One region of the Sporosarcina soli genome, then DNA from elsewhere that is predicted to be linked to it. Evidence: riboswitches for the same ligand, from Rfam matches in the RefSeq annotation. Region 1 holds a riboswitch; each other region holds the start of a gene.

Region 1 (4,218 bases):
TGATGTCACACCTGAAAAAGTGCGTGAACAAAAAAAATTGCAAGGTGATCAGGAAGTTAAATAATGAAAGGAAGTAAGGATATGAAGGACTATTTAGTTAAAGCTATTGCGTTTAACGATCAAGTACGTGCTTATGCAGTAACGACAACAGAAACGGTTGGAGAAGCTCAACGTCGTCATCAGACATGGCCGACTGCTTCTGCAGCGCTTGGCCGTTCCATAACAGCAGGCACGATCATGGGGGCTATGCTCAAGGGTGAGGAAAAGTTAACGGTAAAGATAGAGGGCGGCGGTCCAATCGGTACCATTTTGGTGGATGCCAATGCAAAAGGGGAAGTGCGAGGCTATGTGACAAATCCACAAACACATTTTGACCTAAATGAACAGGGTAAATTGGATGTTCGACGAGCCGTTGGAATAAACGGCATGCTTACCGTATCAAAAGATATCGGACTGCAACATCCTTTTGTTGGACATGTTCCACTCATATCGGGTGAGTTAGGCGAAGATTTCACGTCCTATATCGTGCATTCAGAACAAGTGCCTTCCTCTGTAGGCGTCGGGGTTTTGGTGAATGCTGATCAGACAATCCAAGCGGCTGGTGGATTCATCATTCAACTGTTACCTGGTACAGATGAAGAGACCATTACGAAGATTGAAGAACGTTTGAATGGAATGATGCCGATTTCCTCGATGGTTGAGCAAGGAATGACGCCGGAACAAATGCTTGAACAAGTGCTCGGAGCCGGAAATGTAAAAATGCTTGAGCAAATGCCCGTATATTTCCAATGTCAATGTTCCAGAGAGCGGATTACGAATGCCATCGTCAGCTTAGGAAGCGATGAGATTCAAGATATGATTCAGACGGAAGGTATGGCTGATGCACAATGCCATTTTTGCAATGAAAACTACCATTTTTCTAAAGAAAATCTAGAACGGTTATTGGAAGATACTGTCTAACAAAATAAGTTTTGTCTAGGTCATAACGATATTTATAAGCGATACTCCGGTTGAAGAGGAGGATTTTAGTATTTCACTTCAGGTATTATTTTAGAGAAATAAAAAGCTGAGAATATAAGTAGAGTGCCAAAGGAAGATCCTCGCTCGATTTTTTCAATGAGTGCAAGTCGTTCAATTAGATGGAAATGCTCGTATAAGTGCAATTCCAGTGAATAACGACTTGCCTCTTATCCTCGTCTATCGGTTCCTTTAATTGGCTGTTTGACAGATGGAAAATAGTATTGTAAAGTAGGTATCATAATTGAATACAACCTCACTTTAAGAATAGTGAGGTAGAGGCGCGATATTTAATAGTTCTTAGTGGAGTTTGAGATGCAATGATTCTAAGAAGAAGGAAATGTCGCCGAAGCTTGTAATCTTTCTCACGATTGCTTGCTGGGTCTGCAGCGAATAACTGCAGGACTGTCTCAATAAACGTCCCGGTTTATTGAGTGGGCTATCTCATTTGGGGAAAGTGGAGGATTTAGGGCAACTTATATATTGCGACCTGAGATCACTTCAGGTCTTTTTGTATAAGTTGCCCTTTTAGTATGTTAGAAATGTAGTAAAAAAGATTCAGAGGGGGAGAATCAATCATGAGAAAAAAGTTATCATCATTCATCGCGTTATCATTCTCAGCGATGCTGTTGTTAGCTGCATGCGGAACAAAAGAGAGCGGCAGCACAACTTCTTCGGAAGGAGAAGGGGAACAGAAAGAGGTTTTACGGGTAGGTATGGAAGCAGGATACCCACCATTTAACTGGACGCAATTAGATGATGCCAACGGTGGAGTGAAAATTGAAGGCAATGCTGAATATGCAGGCGGTTATGACGTAGAAATCGCTAAAAAAATTGCTGAAGGTTTAGGAAAAGAATTGGTTATCGTCAAAACAGAGTGGGACGGTCTAGTCCCGTCATTACAATCCGGTAAAATTGACGTGATTACAGCGGGCATGTCACCAACTGAAGAACGGAAAGAATCCATTGACTTTTCCGACAACTATTATACTTCTAATTTTGTGATGATCGTCAAAAAAGGTAGCAAATATGAAAATGCAACTTCCATCCAAGATTTCAGTGGGGCGAAAATAACAGGACAGTTAAATACATCCCACTATGGCGTTATCGACCAAATTGAGGGTGTCAACAAACAACCGGCATCGGATAATTTCCCGGCAATGCGCGTTGCCCTTGAGTCCGGTGTCATTGATGGTTATGTATCAGAACGTCCGGAAGGCATCAGTGCCTCATCCGCCAACCCTAATTTTGTAATGGTCGAATTTACAGAAGGATTTGTTGCAGATGAAGAAGAAACTGCGGTTGCAGCCGGATTAAAAAAGGATAGCGAATTAGTTGATAAAATCAATGAAATCTTAGCAGACATTTCGGAAGAAGAACGTCAGAATATTATGGACGCTGCGATTAAAAATCAACCAGCGGCAGAATAAGGATGAAGTGATACCGGCTGCCTCTAATTGCAGCCGGTTTTTCACTTGATTCAGCTTCTGCTAAATCAATTAAAAGCCTCCGGCGGATGTCATAGATTTTGCAGAAATTAAGGCACCAGCCATTAGAAAGCGCAATTCAAAATCTGGACGCAAATACGCCGAGGCATTATTGGTCTTGGTTAGATTCCCCTTTGGAAAGGATGGAATGAATGAGTCTCGAGTGGATTATTCAAATGATTATTAATAACTGGCCGATGTTTCTTCGCGGAGCGGGCATGACGCTTCTCATTTCTGTAATCGGGACGATTATCGGAGCGATTATCGGTTTACTTGCAGGAGTGATACGCACAATCCCTGTTCCAGAACGACGGGCAAAACGAATCTTATTAAAAACGGTAAATGTGATTCTCACATCCTACATAGAGTTTTTCCGTGGAACGCCAATGATCGTTCAAGCAATGGTCATTTTCTATGGATCTGCTTTGGCTTTTGGGATTGATATGGACCGGACTATAGCGGCCATCGTGATTGTCTCTATCAATACAGGGGCCTATATGGCGGAGTTTGTCCGTGGCGGTGTCATGTCGATCGATAAAGGACAGTTTGAAGCGGCACATGCGGTCGGGATGAATCATGTTCAGACGATGCTGAATGTTGTTTTACCCCAAGTGATCCGTAACATCTTACCGGCAACCGGCAACCAATTTATTATCAATATTAAAGATACATCTGTTCTGAACGTCATCGGCGTTACGGAATTATATTTCCAAACAAAAACGGTCGCAGGTATTAGCTTTAAATATTTTGAGCCATTTTTCGTTGCCTGTATATTGTATTTCGTCATGACGTTTACCGTCACCCTGATTCTCCGTTATTTTGAAAGGAAATTGGAAGGACCGGAAAACTATAGCATGATCGGCCAGCCGGCACAAATAACGAATGTAGCCAATACAAAAGAGAGTTAAGACGGAGGTGGGGGACAAATGGAAAAAGTCATCGATATTCAACATCTTAGAAAATCATTTGGTACGCATGAAGTATTAAAAGATATCGATTTTTCAGTAGCCAAAGGGGAGGTTGTCTGTATCATCGGGTCATCTGGATCCGGTAAATCCACTCTTCTTCGTTGTATCAATCTATTGGAGAGACCAAGTGGCGGACGAATCATCTACCAAGGTGAAAATATTCTAGATGCTAAGCATGATATTCATTCATACCGTACGAAGTTAGGGATGGTATTCCAACAATTCAACTTGTTTAATAACCATGATGTATTAAGTAATTGTGTTGTCGGACAAGTGAAAGTGTTAAAACGCACAAAAGAAGAAGCAGAAAAAGTGGCAATGAAGTATTTGAAAGTGGTAGGCATGGATCGCTATGTGAATGCAAGAGCTAGACAATTGTCTGGCGGTCAGAAGCAACGTGTAGCAATTGCCCGCGCCCTATCGATGGAACCGGATGTCATGTTATTCGATGAACCAACATCCGCATTGGATCCAGAGATGGTAGGGGAGGTTCTGAAAGTAATGAAGGAGCTCGCTGAAACCGGCTTAACAATGCTGATCGTAACCCATGAAATGGAATTCGCAAAAGAGGTTTCCGATCGCGTCGTCTTTATGGACAAAGGAGTAATTGCTGAAGTAGGGCCACCCGAACAAATTTTCAATAACCCGACACAAGAGCGAACGAGGGAATTTCTAAAACGTACATTGAAATGATCATATATTGCCGAAAAACAGCGGGCCTTTCCCTGATATGCTCAGGGAAAGAC
Region 2 (4,218 bases), on a different contig from region 1:
TAAACTTTATGGGAACAGGGAATTGGTTAGGGATACTTTCCTTGATATTGATTGTACTTTGCTTTTATTTCAGCCTATCTTTCTTCCAATACTTAAAATTAGGCGATGAACGGCTTATTAAACAGTCTAAATTTGCAGCAGTCTTTTTTCTTGCACTGAGTTTGTTAATACCTGCAATATTTAATTTTTATGTCTATTATCAAATGATGAAATAATACCAGTTTTTCATTTTAGATTTACCATAACCGAATGCAAGTGTTTCAGAAGTGTCTCTGTACTTGGAAGCTTTAAGGTGAATTTTCATAGAACTATATACAGAAAAAAGCCAGGTGTTAAGACATGTTAAATCGTCATAGCACCTGGCTTTTATTATTCTTTATCAAAATCGCAATCTTTCAACGGAATCAATTTTGTTTTATATTTCACTTTATAGACCAGCCAAACGATGAGGAAAAGGGGTAACCCGATGTAGGAAACGAGTGCACCGTTCCAATCGATTTCGCCACCTACGAAGGCTTGGAAGTTTTGTCCTAAAATGATGAATGTACAAAGGACCAATGCCAGTAACGGACCGAATGGGAAAAATCTTGCCCGGTACGGAAGGTCGTCGATATTGCCGCCTTGTGCAAGATAGGCCCTGCGGAAACGGTAATGGCTGACAGCGATGCCGAGCCATGTGACAAATCCGGCCATCCCGGAAGCGTTCAGCAACCAGACATAGACGGTCCCATCTCCGAAGAACGTGGATAGAAATGCAAGGGAGCCGACAAGCGTCGTAGCAATCAAAGCATTGACTGGCACACCTCTTTTATCCAACTTGCCAAGGAATTTAGGCGCTTTGCCATCCCGCGCCAAGTCCCAAAGCATACGCGTAGATGCATACATACCGGAGTTACCTGCTGACAAGACCGCTGTTAGGATAATGGCGTTCATGACAGATGCGGCAAAAGCGAATCCGGCCCGTTCGAAAACGAGGGTGAAAGGGCTGACAGAAACGGATTCACTCAGTAAACGCGGATCCGTGTAAGGTAAGATCATCCCGATGACGAAAATCGATAAGATGTAAAAAAGAAGGATACGCCAGAAAACGGTGCTGACCGCTTTCGGGATTGTTTTACCTGGATCTTTACTTTCTCCGGCGGCGACACCTAGTAATTCCGTACCTTGGAAAGAAAAGCCTGCCGCCATGAAAATCCCTAAAATCGCAAAGAAGCCGCCATTGAATGGTGCATCTTCAATCGTGAAGTTGGTGAAGCCGATCGCTTCGCCGCCCATGATGCCAAAAATCATCAAGAAACCGATGATGATAAAGATGATGACGGTGATCACTTTAATGAGTGAAAACCAGAACTCCGCCTCACCGAATCCTTTGACGGACATATAGTTAAAGCCGAACATGATGAGTAGGGCGAGTGCACTCCAAACGAAGGAAGGGCTATCCGGAAACCAAAATTTCATAATAAGGACAACTGCAGCTAGTTCCGCTGCAATCGTAATGGCCCAGTTATACCAATAGTTCCAGCCGATCGCAAAACCGAATGCCGGATCGACGAATTTGGTGGCATATACTTTGAATGAGCCAGCGACAGGCATATAAGCCGCCATTTCTGCAAGACTTGTCATTAAAAAGTAAACCATAATACCAACAGCCGCATAAGCGAGCAATGCGCCGCCAGGTCCTGCTGTATGGATCGCGCCACCGCTCGCGAGGAAAATCCCCGTTCCGATCGATCCCCCAAGTGAGATCATCGTTAAATGACGTGCTTTCAGCGACCTTTTCAACTGTGGTGCGTTGGATGATGAAGATGTTTTTGCCAAATTGTATTCTCCTTTATTTGACGGAAGGTTGCAGGCTTAGACATATAAAAAAGCCGACGAAAAAGATCGACGGCTGGTTGTCATAAGTCCGAATAATCCTTCCGAAGATAGTTCTCCACGTTGTTCGAAAAACGTGACAATGATGTCCCTATTCGAAAACATCACCAGCCCGGATTGTCAATGAACGATCCACACTTCGGCAACTCATCCTTTCAAACGGAGTCGAAGATGTCATTGCATCTCGTCCGATCTACTCTTATAAGCTGCGGCCTCTATCCCATCAGTGCATGGGAGTATTGAATTAACAATATTAGTATAGGGAATGGAAATGGATTAGGCAAGGGGAAAGCCCTTTGTCTTTTCCTTCGCAATTTTCACTATTAAAGGAAAAGAAACCTTTCTCTATGAAAATAGGGAGACAGAACGGTGCGTGTCACGGATGGCATCGAATGGAACGAAGGATCTGGCACTTGTTTCTGCTGACCTATTAGTTTTGTTAGTTGGCATATTTCACTGAAAAGACATGAAGCACAGCATAATGATGGGCCGTGATTCTCTGTTTGGTTGTATAATCATGACGGATTGAAATTCTACTATAGGTTGGACAAGCAAAGGCTAGCTGGAGGGGAAAAAGAATGAAAGCAACGATTGGTGTTTTAGGTGATACAGCCGTTTCAAAAGTAAATCAATACCGTACAAGTAAAGGGAGCTATTTCATATTGACAATGATGGGAGGTTTTTTTGTCGGATTTGGAATCATTCTCATTTTTACGGTGGGCGGTTTGCTCGGTCCTACTGGTTTTGCAGGAACAAAAATAATCATGGGACTCACATTCGGCATAGCCTTAAGCCTGGTGTTAATGGCGGGCGCCGATCTGTTTACGAGTAATAATATGATCCTGATGATTGGCACATTGGCGAAGAAAACGACTTGGCTTGAAACGATCCAAATTTGGCTTTTCAGCTATATTGGCAACTTTGCTGGCGCCGTTCTTATTGCGGCACTTTTTTTCTATACAGGGCTTGCCACGGGAGGGACGGCGGATTTTCTGAACATGGCGGCAGCCGACAAGATGAATGCCCCATTTATGGAGTTGTTGTTTAGGGGGATTCTGTGCAATATTCTCGTCTGCTTGGCCGTTTGGTGCTCCTTCAAATTGAAGGAAGAAACCGCGAAGTTGATCGTCATTTTTTGGTGTTTATTCGCCTTTATCACATCTGGTTTCGAGCATAGTATTGCAAACATGACCTTGCTGTCCATTTCGCTAATGGTTCCGCATCCTGAAACCATTACACTGGCTGGTTTGGTAGCAAACTTGGTGCCAGTCACAATCGGTAATGTGATCGGTGGCGCTATATTTATCGGAGCGGGTTATTGGTTCGGAAATACGGAACAGAAAAAAGGAATCTAACATCGTCAAATATGAGGGTCACTTTTTCACTCTGAAGCGCATTCTATACACATAGAAGAAAGATAGCCATACTTAAAATGATTCGAAATTATTTTGCGAGAATGTCTCTTTTTTTTTTAGCGAAAAATCACTTGCGAAAATCGAAAAAAGCTACTATTGTAAGGAAGGAAAATTTGAATCGAACAGTTTTAGAGGTTATTAAAGGAGAAATCTAGACGATGTTTGGGAAAAATAATCGTATCCGAAAAAAAGTATATCAATCCATTGAAGGGTTAACGGATGAACAGTTCAACAAGATCCCTACAAACGGAGGGTGGTCACCAAAACAAATATTCGAACATCTGGTTCGAATGGAAACGTTGATTGCCACGAAGATCGCTGAAGAACTGAAAAATCCTGATAGCCCAAAATGTACAAAGAAACCACTTGCGCTTACGTCGGGCCGTTTATTGAAAGTGGAAGAGCCAGCGGATACCGTGCCGACGGAAGTGTACAAATCGATTGTCGAGATGAAAAATGAACTTTATGAATCACGTCTCTTCTTATTAGATGTCTTTGAGTCTGCAACGATGGATGTTCTTTGTGAGAAATCATTCAAACACCCTCATTTGGGGCAAGTTCCTTTAATCCAATGGTTTTCCTTTGTCGGATTGCATGAAAAGTGGCATTTGAAACAATTGAAAAAAACACTTGAAATGAATGCAAAGTGAGAACTTATCGAACACCTTCTTCCCAAGCGATTGAGAATCGCCTGGGAAGAAGGTGTTTTTTCGTTCAGGCTACAGAAAAGGGAAGATCGTCGAGTGCTTTATATGAAAACGACATCAATGAAACTTGGCTCGCATGCAATAGTACATTGTGTGAGGAAGAGGTGTTTTTTGGGATTTCCTCTCCGGACTTGTACAACTATATTCGTTTGCCTTTATTCATCTAACATGACTCTATATGTTGAATTTTCTGTGGGTTCAGAGGGATTGGTAAAATGTTC
Region 3 (4,218 bases), on a different contig from region 1:
TCATCCTTTTCAGTCATGAAGATCAATCTCCACTCAAAAAAGGTTTTGTCAGACGGTCTTTTTGATCTAGCATATTTCACATGCGGTTGTACGGCAATCTGGGCAATCTCCTCATACGGCACAATCTGTTCTTCACCGTTCCAATGATGGGTTACCAGACCGTTGATTTCATGGATGCCGCGATAATCCGCCCACATCATATATTGATAGCTCACATATGCCCCTGTGACAACCACTGCAGCAATCGCGATAAACCTTCTTATTTTCCGTGTTGTTTCATAAAAAGGAAAGAGGAACAGCAGCAATAAGAGCAGGATAAACCCGATGGAAAGACCGCCGATGTAATCCGTAGAAGTGGATTCAAACAACAAAAAATAATTGTTGGAAAATGTCTGTTCTTTCAGATCCTCGTATCCTTCATAGGAAAGAAAGAGGGCGGGAACGATGCCAACAACATAGATATACGCCCAAATCCATCGAAGACCTTTTTGCTTCGCCTGCCACATATTGGTTCTCACTATATGACCAACCATATAAAGCGGCAGGCTAATGAAAAAAATGCCGAACAGCGAAGCTTTGTAATCCTCTCCGAGCGTGAGTAAACCGCCTAGTGCAATGAACAGGCTAAATATGATTAGTAAAATGCCGAAAATCCTTCTCATCTTTTCACCTCCCTTTCATCTACGTGAAAACCTGTCGGGAAGATTCAATAATACACACATAAATATGACGATAGAGCTCTCGTGTTTTAGTGGGGGAGCGCGAACAAATCAAAAAAGGAACACATGTACAAGTGACATGAGTTCCTTTCTTTGATACGTAAACGCATGTACGATTGACATGCGTTATACGTGCCATTTTTATGATATTCATTATCGCAAGAATATATATTTTTCTATACCCTGCAATGGTAGGATGGAGTCTAGTAAATTTAATTTCCATCGATAGAGCTTCTGACAGTTATCAGACTGTAACCTCATCATAGATTGACAATGTACGCTGAAGTGCATGCAATTGTTCGTCGTTCAAAGGAATCATCGGCAAACGAACGCCACCGACTTGAACTCCTTTTAGGTTCAATGCCGCTTTTAATGGTGATGGATTCGGAGCAGCAAAAAGTGCGTTCATCACTGGCAACAGTCTACGGTGATCTGAAGCCGCTTCTTTGATATTACCCATTTTGAAGTTTTTGATCATCGTTTGCATTTCATTGCCTATAATATGAGCTGCGACGGAAACAACACCTACGCCACCAATTGATAATACAGGGATCGTTAAGCCATCATCGCCACTGTACAAGGAAAAATCTGTCGGTGTCTGCTCAATGATTTCAGCCATTGCATCTAAATCGCCACTCGCTTCTTTAATGGCGACGATATTCGAAATTTCGGCAAGGCGCACGACTGTATCGACGGCAATATTGGCCATCGTTCGTCCTGGTACATTGTATAGCATGACAGGTAAAGAAGTGGCTGCCGCAATTGTTTGAAAGTGTTGGAACATCCCTTCTTGGCAAGGTTTATTATAATAGGGAGCGACGAGCATAACGCCGTCAACACCTATATCTTCTGCTAACCTTGTCAGTTCAACAGATTCCCTTGTATTGTTTGAACCCGTTCCAGCAATTACGGGCACTCTTCCATTGATGACTTTTACTACAAATTTGAACAATTGGACCTTTTCTTCAGTCGTTAAAGTCGGAGATTCTCCAGTTGTACCTGATACGACTAAACTATCTGTTCCATTGGCGATTAAATACTCAATCAAGTTCCTTGTCGCTTCAAAATCAATATCTCCGTGCTCATTAAAAGGAGTCACCATAGCTGTTACAATTTGTCCGAAATTCATCATTTCTCCACATCCTATCAATTATTTTAAATAAATAGAGGGAGAAGGGCAGCTTGTAAATCAACGCAAAAAGCAACAACGAAGGGTCGCTGCTGCAGTGAAATAATAGATTATTTCTTTGCATAAGATAGCCCTCCATATAGTTTCCTATATGACAATTCTGTGCTTATTCAACCCAGAACCAGCTTCGAGATAATGAGCTTCTCTCCACTTCGGCAAATCCCCCTTTTCACAATCTTCATAGGACCTCATTATCCTCTGATTGTGTACTAATGGTCTTTGCGCCTCTATCCTTACTTCAAGAGTTCGAAATAAGTAAATGTTTAATTACCCTCACTATATACGGAATTAGTTACAATTGCAAGTCGAAGATGGAATTATTCATTTAATTTTGAATAAAGTCGGCCTGAAGTAGTGTGATGGAATAAAAGGGATGCTGAAATTGGTGCGTGGATAGTTGTCATTCTATTTTACTTTTGAGAAAAGCCAAAAAACTGTGCCCTGCAAATTGATAGCGGGGAAATTAGTATATCTGTACATGGATACGAGGTTCTACCGTGAATGAATGGGATATGCTCTTCGGCAACTTTGGCTAATAATTGAATCGTATGTTCGCTTCGTGTTATAATTGATCTAATAATCTGAAATTAGTTTCGGAGGTGTTTTGTAAATGGTTGTTGCATGGGTCAGAGAAGAAACAACGCCTTATGGTGGAAGCTTGGTGGATCAGGACGGTTTGTGGAAAAAGGTGATTGGGGAACTGTTTGAAGATTTTCTATTATTTTTTGTTCCCGAGCTACATGCGCAGATTGATTTTGGTAAGAGTCCAGACTTTTTGGATAAGGAGTTGTTTCAGGAAATTGCGGATAAGAAAAAAGGCCGGCGTTTTGCAGATCGATTGGCAAAAGTTCGGTTGAAAAATGGAAAAGAGCAATGGATTCTCATTCATATTGAAGTGCAAAGTAAAAAAGAAACAAATTTTCCTGAACGTATGTTTCAATACTTCTACCGTATCTATGACCGTCATCAAGAAAAAATTGTTGCCATCGCTGTTCATACGTCACCTAGTAAAAATGCCATTCCTGACCGCTTTACATACGATTATTTAGGCACGCAGCTACATTATATGTATAGAAATTACCAGACGGAAGCTTATTCAGACGAGGAACTGGAACAATCTGATAATATTTTTAGTAAAATCGTATTAGCTGCAAAAGCTTTGTATCAAACAAAAGATGAAGAACACCAACGTTATTTGTTTAAAAGAAAGCTAATGCGTGAACTTATCCGCAATCAAAACTATACACGCACAGCAGTTCAGGCTGTTTTTCATTTTATTGATTACTTGTTACAATTACCTGACGCGTACACAAAACAACTATCGGAAGAAATCCGATCAATGATTAGAAAGGAGACGGAGCTAATGGAACTGTATAATAAAGAAAATGCTTCCCCGACGATTAAGAATGTTTTTGATTTGGAGTTAGAAAAGGGAATCGAGCAAGGAATAGAACAAGGCGTGAAAAAAGTGGTGTTGGAGATGTTGAGAAAAGGAACATCAACTGATTTTATTGCAGAAGTAACACACTTGGAAAAAGATGAGATTGAGAAGTTGAGGGAAATGCTACAGTAAAAACAGGATTCTTGAGAAGTTCACTTGGTTTTGTACAATCAAGCAAAGATAAAAACCAACCGACGCCCATTTACAACAAAATGGACGTCTTTTTTCATTTGCTAATACGCCTTAAAAACTTTTTAAAAAATCTTTGAAACTTTTTCTGGAAATCTCCGTCTATACGTTGCTTGATTGACAGTGGAGGTAAAGTTATGTGGAAGATTGCTAATAGAGTGTGGTTACTTGTGTGTTTGCTCGTTTTCATAAGTGTGGGTGCGATTTGGATTTTGGTAGAGTCGCAAGGCACAGTGTTCGCGCAAGATACGGATCGTTTTGTGACGAAGCGGGTATTTGAGCGAGTGCTGACATTGCAGGAGCGTCAGCCGCTTTATATGAAGGGGGCGGTTTTGACGCAGATAGGCGAGTTGGCTGCGGATCAGCCTGTTGTGATCATAGGTGAGGATGAGGTGTATTATGAGCTTCGATTGGGAAATATGCCGGCCTTTATTCGTAAGGGGGAGGCGCCGGTTGAAAAAAAGAAGCTTTTGACCGTTGTCCATCCGGAGCGGTTCGCTGCTGTCCGGACGTTGCAAAAAACCGCAGTTTACGAGACTGCTGATTTGCGGAGCGGCGTTATACTGGAGTTGGAAGAAGGTTATCGTTATCCTATTGTACGGGAGGAAGAGGATTGGTATATCCTTACAATTGGAGAGAGGCCGGGCTATATTGCGAAGCAGACCGTTGCAATGGATGTG
Region 4 (4,218 bases), on a different contig from region 1:
ACGACTCGCCGACCCGCTTCGGCTACGAATTATTGCGCGATCATGTATTGCCAAGCATACTCGGGAAACATGAAGACGAAATCCTCTATTGGGCAGGGAAAGAAATCGCTCGAAAATTCCCGGTTTTTGCTATCGAAGAATTGCCTGTTTTCTTCCAAGAAGCAGGATGGGGTGAGCTTATACTTCATGAAACGGCAAAAGACGAGGCTTTTTACATATTAAAAAACGAAGCAGGCCCAACTTTCCACAAAAGATCCTTTCACCTCGAGGCCGGTTTTTTGGCGGAACAGTATCAGAAATTGAACGGCTTACTAACAGAGTGCTATGGCGAAGTAAACGAAAAAGAACCCCTCGTTCACTTTCATGTGAAATGGGATTTAAAATCAACTATTTGAAATGTTGATAGGGATGCTCCAGGAGATCCGAGCATCCCTAAGAGGTAGACAAAGTTGTTATTTAACTTTGTCTACCTCTTTTTTAGGTATACGTTGTAAATTAGTAATTCCTTCAGCCTGATTGAAAACGATTGTCACGTGGAAGGCAGGCTAAGAGCGCGACGTTCAAAAAAAGTGCCTTAATTTCTGCAAAGAGCACAGAAACACAGCAAATCGAACCCTTCACTGTTCGATTCGTAACGCCTGCATGACTCTCTTCCTGCGAGCCCGCACGAAGTCGAGCGAAGACGCGAATCGAACTAGAGTTCATGAGCGGACGAGCGAGTTAGGAAGCCATCCTAAGGACGCCGCGTCCTGAAAAGTGACTTAATTTCTGCAAAGAACGCAGAAATATGGCAAATCGAACCCTTCGCTGTTCGATTGGCAACGGATGCATGACCTACATCCTGTAGGCCTCAACAACTGATGCGAGCGTTTGGCAACAGGCTGAGGGATGCTCCAGTAAATCGGTGCATCCCCCTCTTTTATTCCCCAGCTAATTCGTATTGTTCGTGAAGGACCGTTACCGCTTTTTCCATATCCGATTCCGGAATAACAACGGATACTTTAATCTCTGACGTGCTCACCATTTTGATCGGAACGGATGCATTGCGCATTGCATCAAACATAGTAGCAGCAACGCCCGGATTCGATACCATGCCACTTCCGACGATCGACACTTTAGCAAGCCCTACTTCAAAGTCAACTTGTCGATACCCGAGTGCTTCCTGATTCATCTCCAATACTTTGACTACTTCGGCAAAATCCTGTTTTTTAATCGAAAAAGAAACGGATGGTTGTGAGTCCTCCCGGATCGTCTGCACAATAATATCTACGTTAACATGATGTTTGGCTAAGGTTGTAAAAATATTTGCAAGTGAACCATTGTAGGGTGTGTCATACATAACAGTGCTTCGGACAATATCGCGTTCAAATGCGACTCCCCGAACGATAAGATTGTTTTCCAAATCGATTTCCTCCTTAATGATCGTTCCTTCTCCTTCAATATGGGCTGGTCTGACACGCAATGGCATTTGATGGTTTTTAGCGAACTCGACGGCTCTCGGATGCAGGACCCCTGCTCCTAAATTCGCGATTTCCAGCATTTCATCGTACGAAATTTCTTCCAACTTCCGCGCTTGTTCGATTAAACGTGGATCGGTCGTAAAGACTCCTTCTACGTCTGTGTAAATATCGCAAACAGCCGCATCAATCGCTATAGCGATTGCAACAGCACTCGTATCTGATCCACCACGCCCCAATGTCGTCAATTGCCCCTGAGCATCAATTCCTTGGAAACCTGTTATGACAGCGACTGCATCCTCCTCAAGAGTGGAGATGATTCTTTCTGCACGAACTTGTTCAATCCGGGCATTTCCATGTATGGCTTCCGTTGTGACACCCGCCTGCCACCCGGTAAAAGATTTTGCCTCAACCCCTTCCGCAGCAATGGCCATCGCAAGAAGGGAAGCAGTTACTTGTTCACCTGTCGTCAAGAGCATATCCAGCTCGCGTCGCCCCGCGTTCGGGTTTACTTCATTTGCTAACGCTAGTAATTCATCAGTCGTTTTTCCCATCGCCGACACGATGACAGCTACCTTTTTCCCCCGCTTGACTTCCCCGACGACCAATTGCGCCGCATGTGCGATTTTTTCAGGATTCGCAACCGAAGTCCCACCGAACTTCATCACAATTCGTTCCATTTTCAGTCCTCCATCTTTTCCCGGAATGCCAAAAAGGCTCTCAATCATAAATTGAGAGCCGGTCCGATGGGAGCAATCACAAAAAAGCTCCGAACGGATAGCTCTCCAGGTATTTGATACCTGACAGACTCCCACTTCTTCAATGGAAATCCAGCTAAATCATCATGGCAGCTGATGATCCGCTTCGGCGAAAGTCCCTTTCGATTCCCCTCATTAGGCTGCCGCCTTCAGGAAATGTACTCTTAACATTCGCGCCTCTATCCTCACGATATAATGCATTGCATAATATGTGAAAAAATTCAGTGCATCCACAATATCATACTATTTATTTTCTCGCAATGTTTCATTTTGAAAATAGGTCTCCACTTTTTCCGCAACGGTCATTGGCAACCCTGCTTTTTGCAATTCTAATGCGGAGGCCTCCCGAATTTTTTTGACAGAACCGAAATGTTTTAATAACATATTTTTTCGTTTCGGACCAACGCCTGGTAGTCCATCTAGCGTCGAGGCAAGCGAATTCGTTTCACGTCGTTGACGGTGAAATGTAATCGCAAAACGATGCACTTCGTCTTGAATACGCTGCAACAAATAAAATGCCTCACTTGTTCTTTTCAACGGAATAAGTTCTGGCGGATCACCGTAAAGCAGTTCGGCTGTTTGGTGTTTATCGTCTTTCGCCAATCCTGCTATCGGGATGGATAAGCCAAGTTCGTCCTCGATAATTTCACGTGCAACTTCCATCTGCCCTTTCCCCCCGTCGATGACAATCAAGTCAGGCAAGGGCAACTCCTCTTTCAACACGCGGGTATATCTTCTGCGGACAACTTCCCGCATCGCACCATAGTCATCATGCGCCGCTGCCGTTTTCGTCTTGAATTTCCGATAGTCTTTCCGGTTCGGTTTACCATCGACGAAGGAAACCATCGCAGATACCGGATCCGCCCCATACGTGTGGGAATTATCGAATGCTTCAATATGCAACGGGATGGTAATATTCATCGCTTCACCAAGCTCTTCGCACGCTCCGATCGTTCTACTTTCCTGACGTTCAATGAGTTGGAATTTCTCCTTCAGCGACATCTGCGCATTTTTAATCGCAAGATTGACCAAATCTTTCTTTTTACCTCTTTGAGGAATCAGTACATTCACTTGCAGGAGCTGACGTATTATTTCACGGTCTATGCCTTGCGGCAACAAAATCTCCTTCGGTAAGAGATGTTCGGATTTCCCATAAAACTGGCCGATAAATGTTAATAATTCTTCCTCAGGTTCCTGATAGACCGGAAAGAGTGAGACATCTCGTTCAATCAACTTCCCTTGTCGAACGAAAAACACTTGCACACACATCCAGCCCCGATCGACTGCATAACCGAAAATATCGCGATCTGTAAAGTCATTCATCGTAATGGTCTGTTTTTCCATGACCGCTTCGATATTCGCAATCTGGTCCCGATATTCTTTTGCGCGTTCAAATTCGAGATTTTCCGCCGCCGACTTCATTTTTTCAGTCAGCTCTTTTTTCATTTGTTTGTAGCCGCCATTCAAAAATCGGCTGATATCTTCTACCATCGATTTGTACGTATCTTCCTGCACTTCATTGACACACGGTGCAAGACATTGGCCGAGATGATAGTAGAGACAGACACGATCAGGCAATGTATGGCATTTTCGATAAGGATATAAACGATCGAGCAGCTTCTTCGTTTCACTTGCGGCATGCGCATGCGGATAAGGACCAAAATACTTCCCTTTATCTTTTTTCACTTGCCTCGTAATGATCAGTTTAGGGTGCCGTTCTGCGGTCAACTTGAGATAAGGATAGCTCTTATCATCTTTAAGCATAATATTGTACTTGGGATCATGCTGTTTGATCAGGTTCAATTCGAGCACAAGCGCTTCAATATTTGAAGACGTGACGATATACTCGAAATCCATGATCTCACTGACAAGCCGTTGTGTCTTTGCATCATGCGTACCTGTAAAATAACTGCGCACACGATTTTTCAGCACTTTCGCTTTTCCAACATAAATGATCGTCCCTTGTCGATCCTTCATCAGGTAACAGCCAGGCATTTCCGGTA

Evidence for each region. A riboswitch is a leader RNA that binds a small molecule or an ion and turns the genes downstream of it on or off. The one in region 1 is predicted to bind lysine.
Region 2: another riboswitch for lysine. It lies ahead of ACFPRA_RS04635 (amino acid permease); the one in region 1 lies ahead of ACFPRA_RS02085 (transporter substrate-binding domain-containing protein).
Region 3: another riboswitch for lysine. It lies ahead of dapA (4-hydroxy-tetrahydrodipicolinate synthase); the one in region 1 lies ahead of ACFPRA_RS02085 (transporter substrate-binding domain-containing protein).
Region 4: another riboswitch for lysine. It lies ahead of ACFPRA_RS15525 (aspartate kinase); the one in region 1 lies ahead of ACFPRA_RS02085 (transporter substrate-binding domain-containing protein).

What each region holds. Positions count from the first base shown of each region.
Region 1 covers NZ_JBHSNO010000001.1:415,254-419,471, reverse strand. Annotated here, with positions in the region: gene ACFPRA_RS02095 (DUF896 domain-containing protein) at 1-64, shown strand, start outside; gene hslO (Hsp33 family molecular chaperone HslO) at 82-960, shown strand; lysine riboswitch at 1,286-1,467, shown strand; gene ACFPRA_RS02085 (transporter substrate-binding domain-containing protein) at 1,596-2,447, shown strand; gene ACFPRA_RS02080 (amino acid ABC transporter permease) at 2,657-3,412, shown strand; gene ACFPRA_RS02075 (amino acid ABC transporter ATP-binding protein) at 3,431-4,165, shown strand.
Region 2 covers NZ_JBHSNO010000005.1:70,929-75,146, reverse strand. Annotated here, with positions in the region: gene ACFPRA_RS04640 (hypothetical protein) at 1-215, shown strand, start outside; gene ACFPRA_RS04635 (amino acid permease) at 370-1,818, opposite strand; lysine riboswitch at 1,919-2,101, opposite strand; gene ACFPRA_RS04630 (formate/nitrite transporter family protein) at 2,454-3,230, shown strand; gene ACFPRA_RS04625 (DinB family protein) at 3,449-3,940, shown strand.
Region 3 covers NZ_JBHSNO010000015.1:253,778-257,995, reverse strand. Annotated here, with positions in the region: gene ACFPRA_RS20235 (hypothetical protein) at 1-662, opposite strand, end outside; gene dapA (4-hydroxy-tetrahydrodipicolinate synthase) at 964-1,848, opposite strand; lysine riboswitch at 1,969-2,146, opposite strand; gene ACFPRA_RS20225 (Rpn family recombination-promoting nuclease/putative transposase) at 2,519-3,481, shown strand; gene ACFPRA_RS20220 (polysaccharide deacetylase family protein) at 3,676-4,218, shown strand, end outside.
Region 4 covers NZ_JBHSNO010000008.1:37,821-42,038, forward strand. Annotated here, with positions in the region: gene ACFPRA_RS15520 (YslB family protein) at 1-395, shown strand, start outside; gene ACFPRA_RS15525 (aspartate kinase) at 920-2,137, opposite strand; lysine riboswitch at 2,228-2,405, opposite strand; gene uvrC (excinuclease ABC subunit UvrC) at 2,459-4,218, opposite strand, start outside.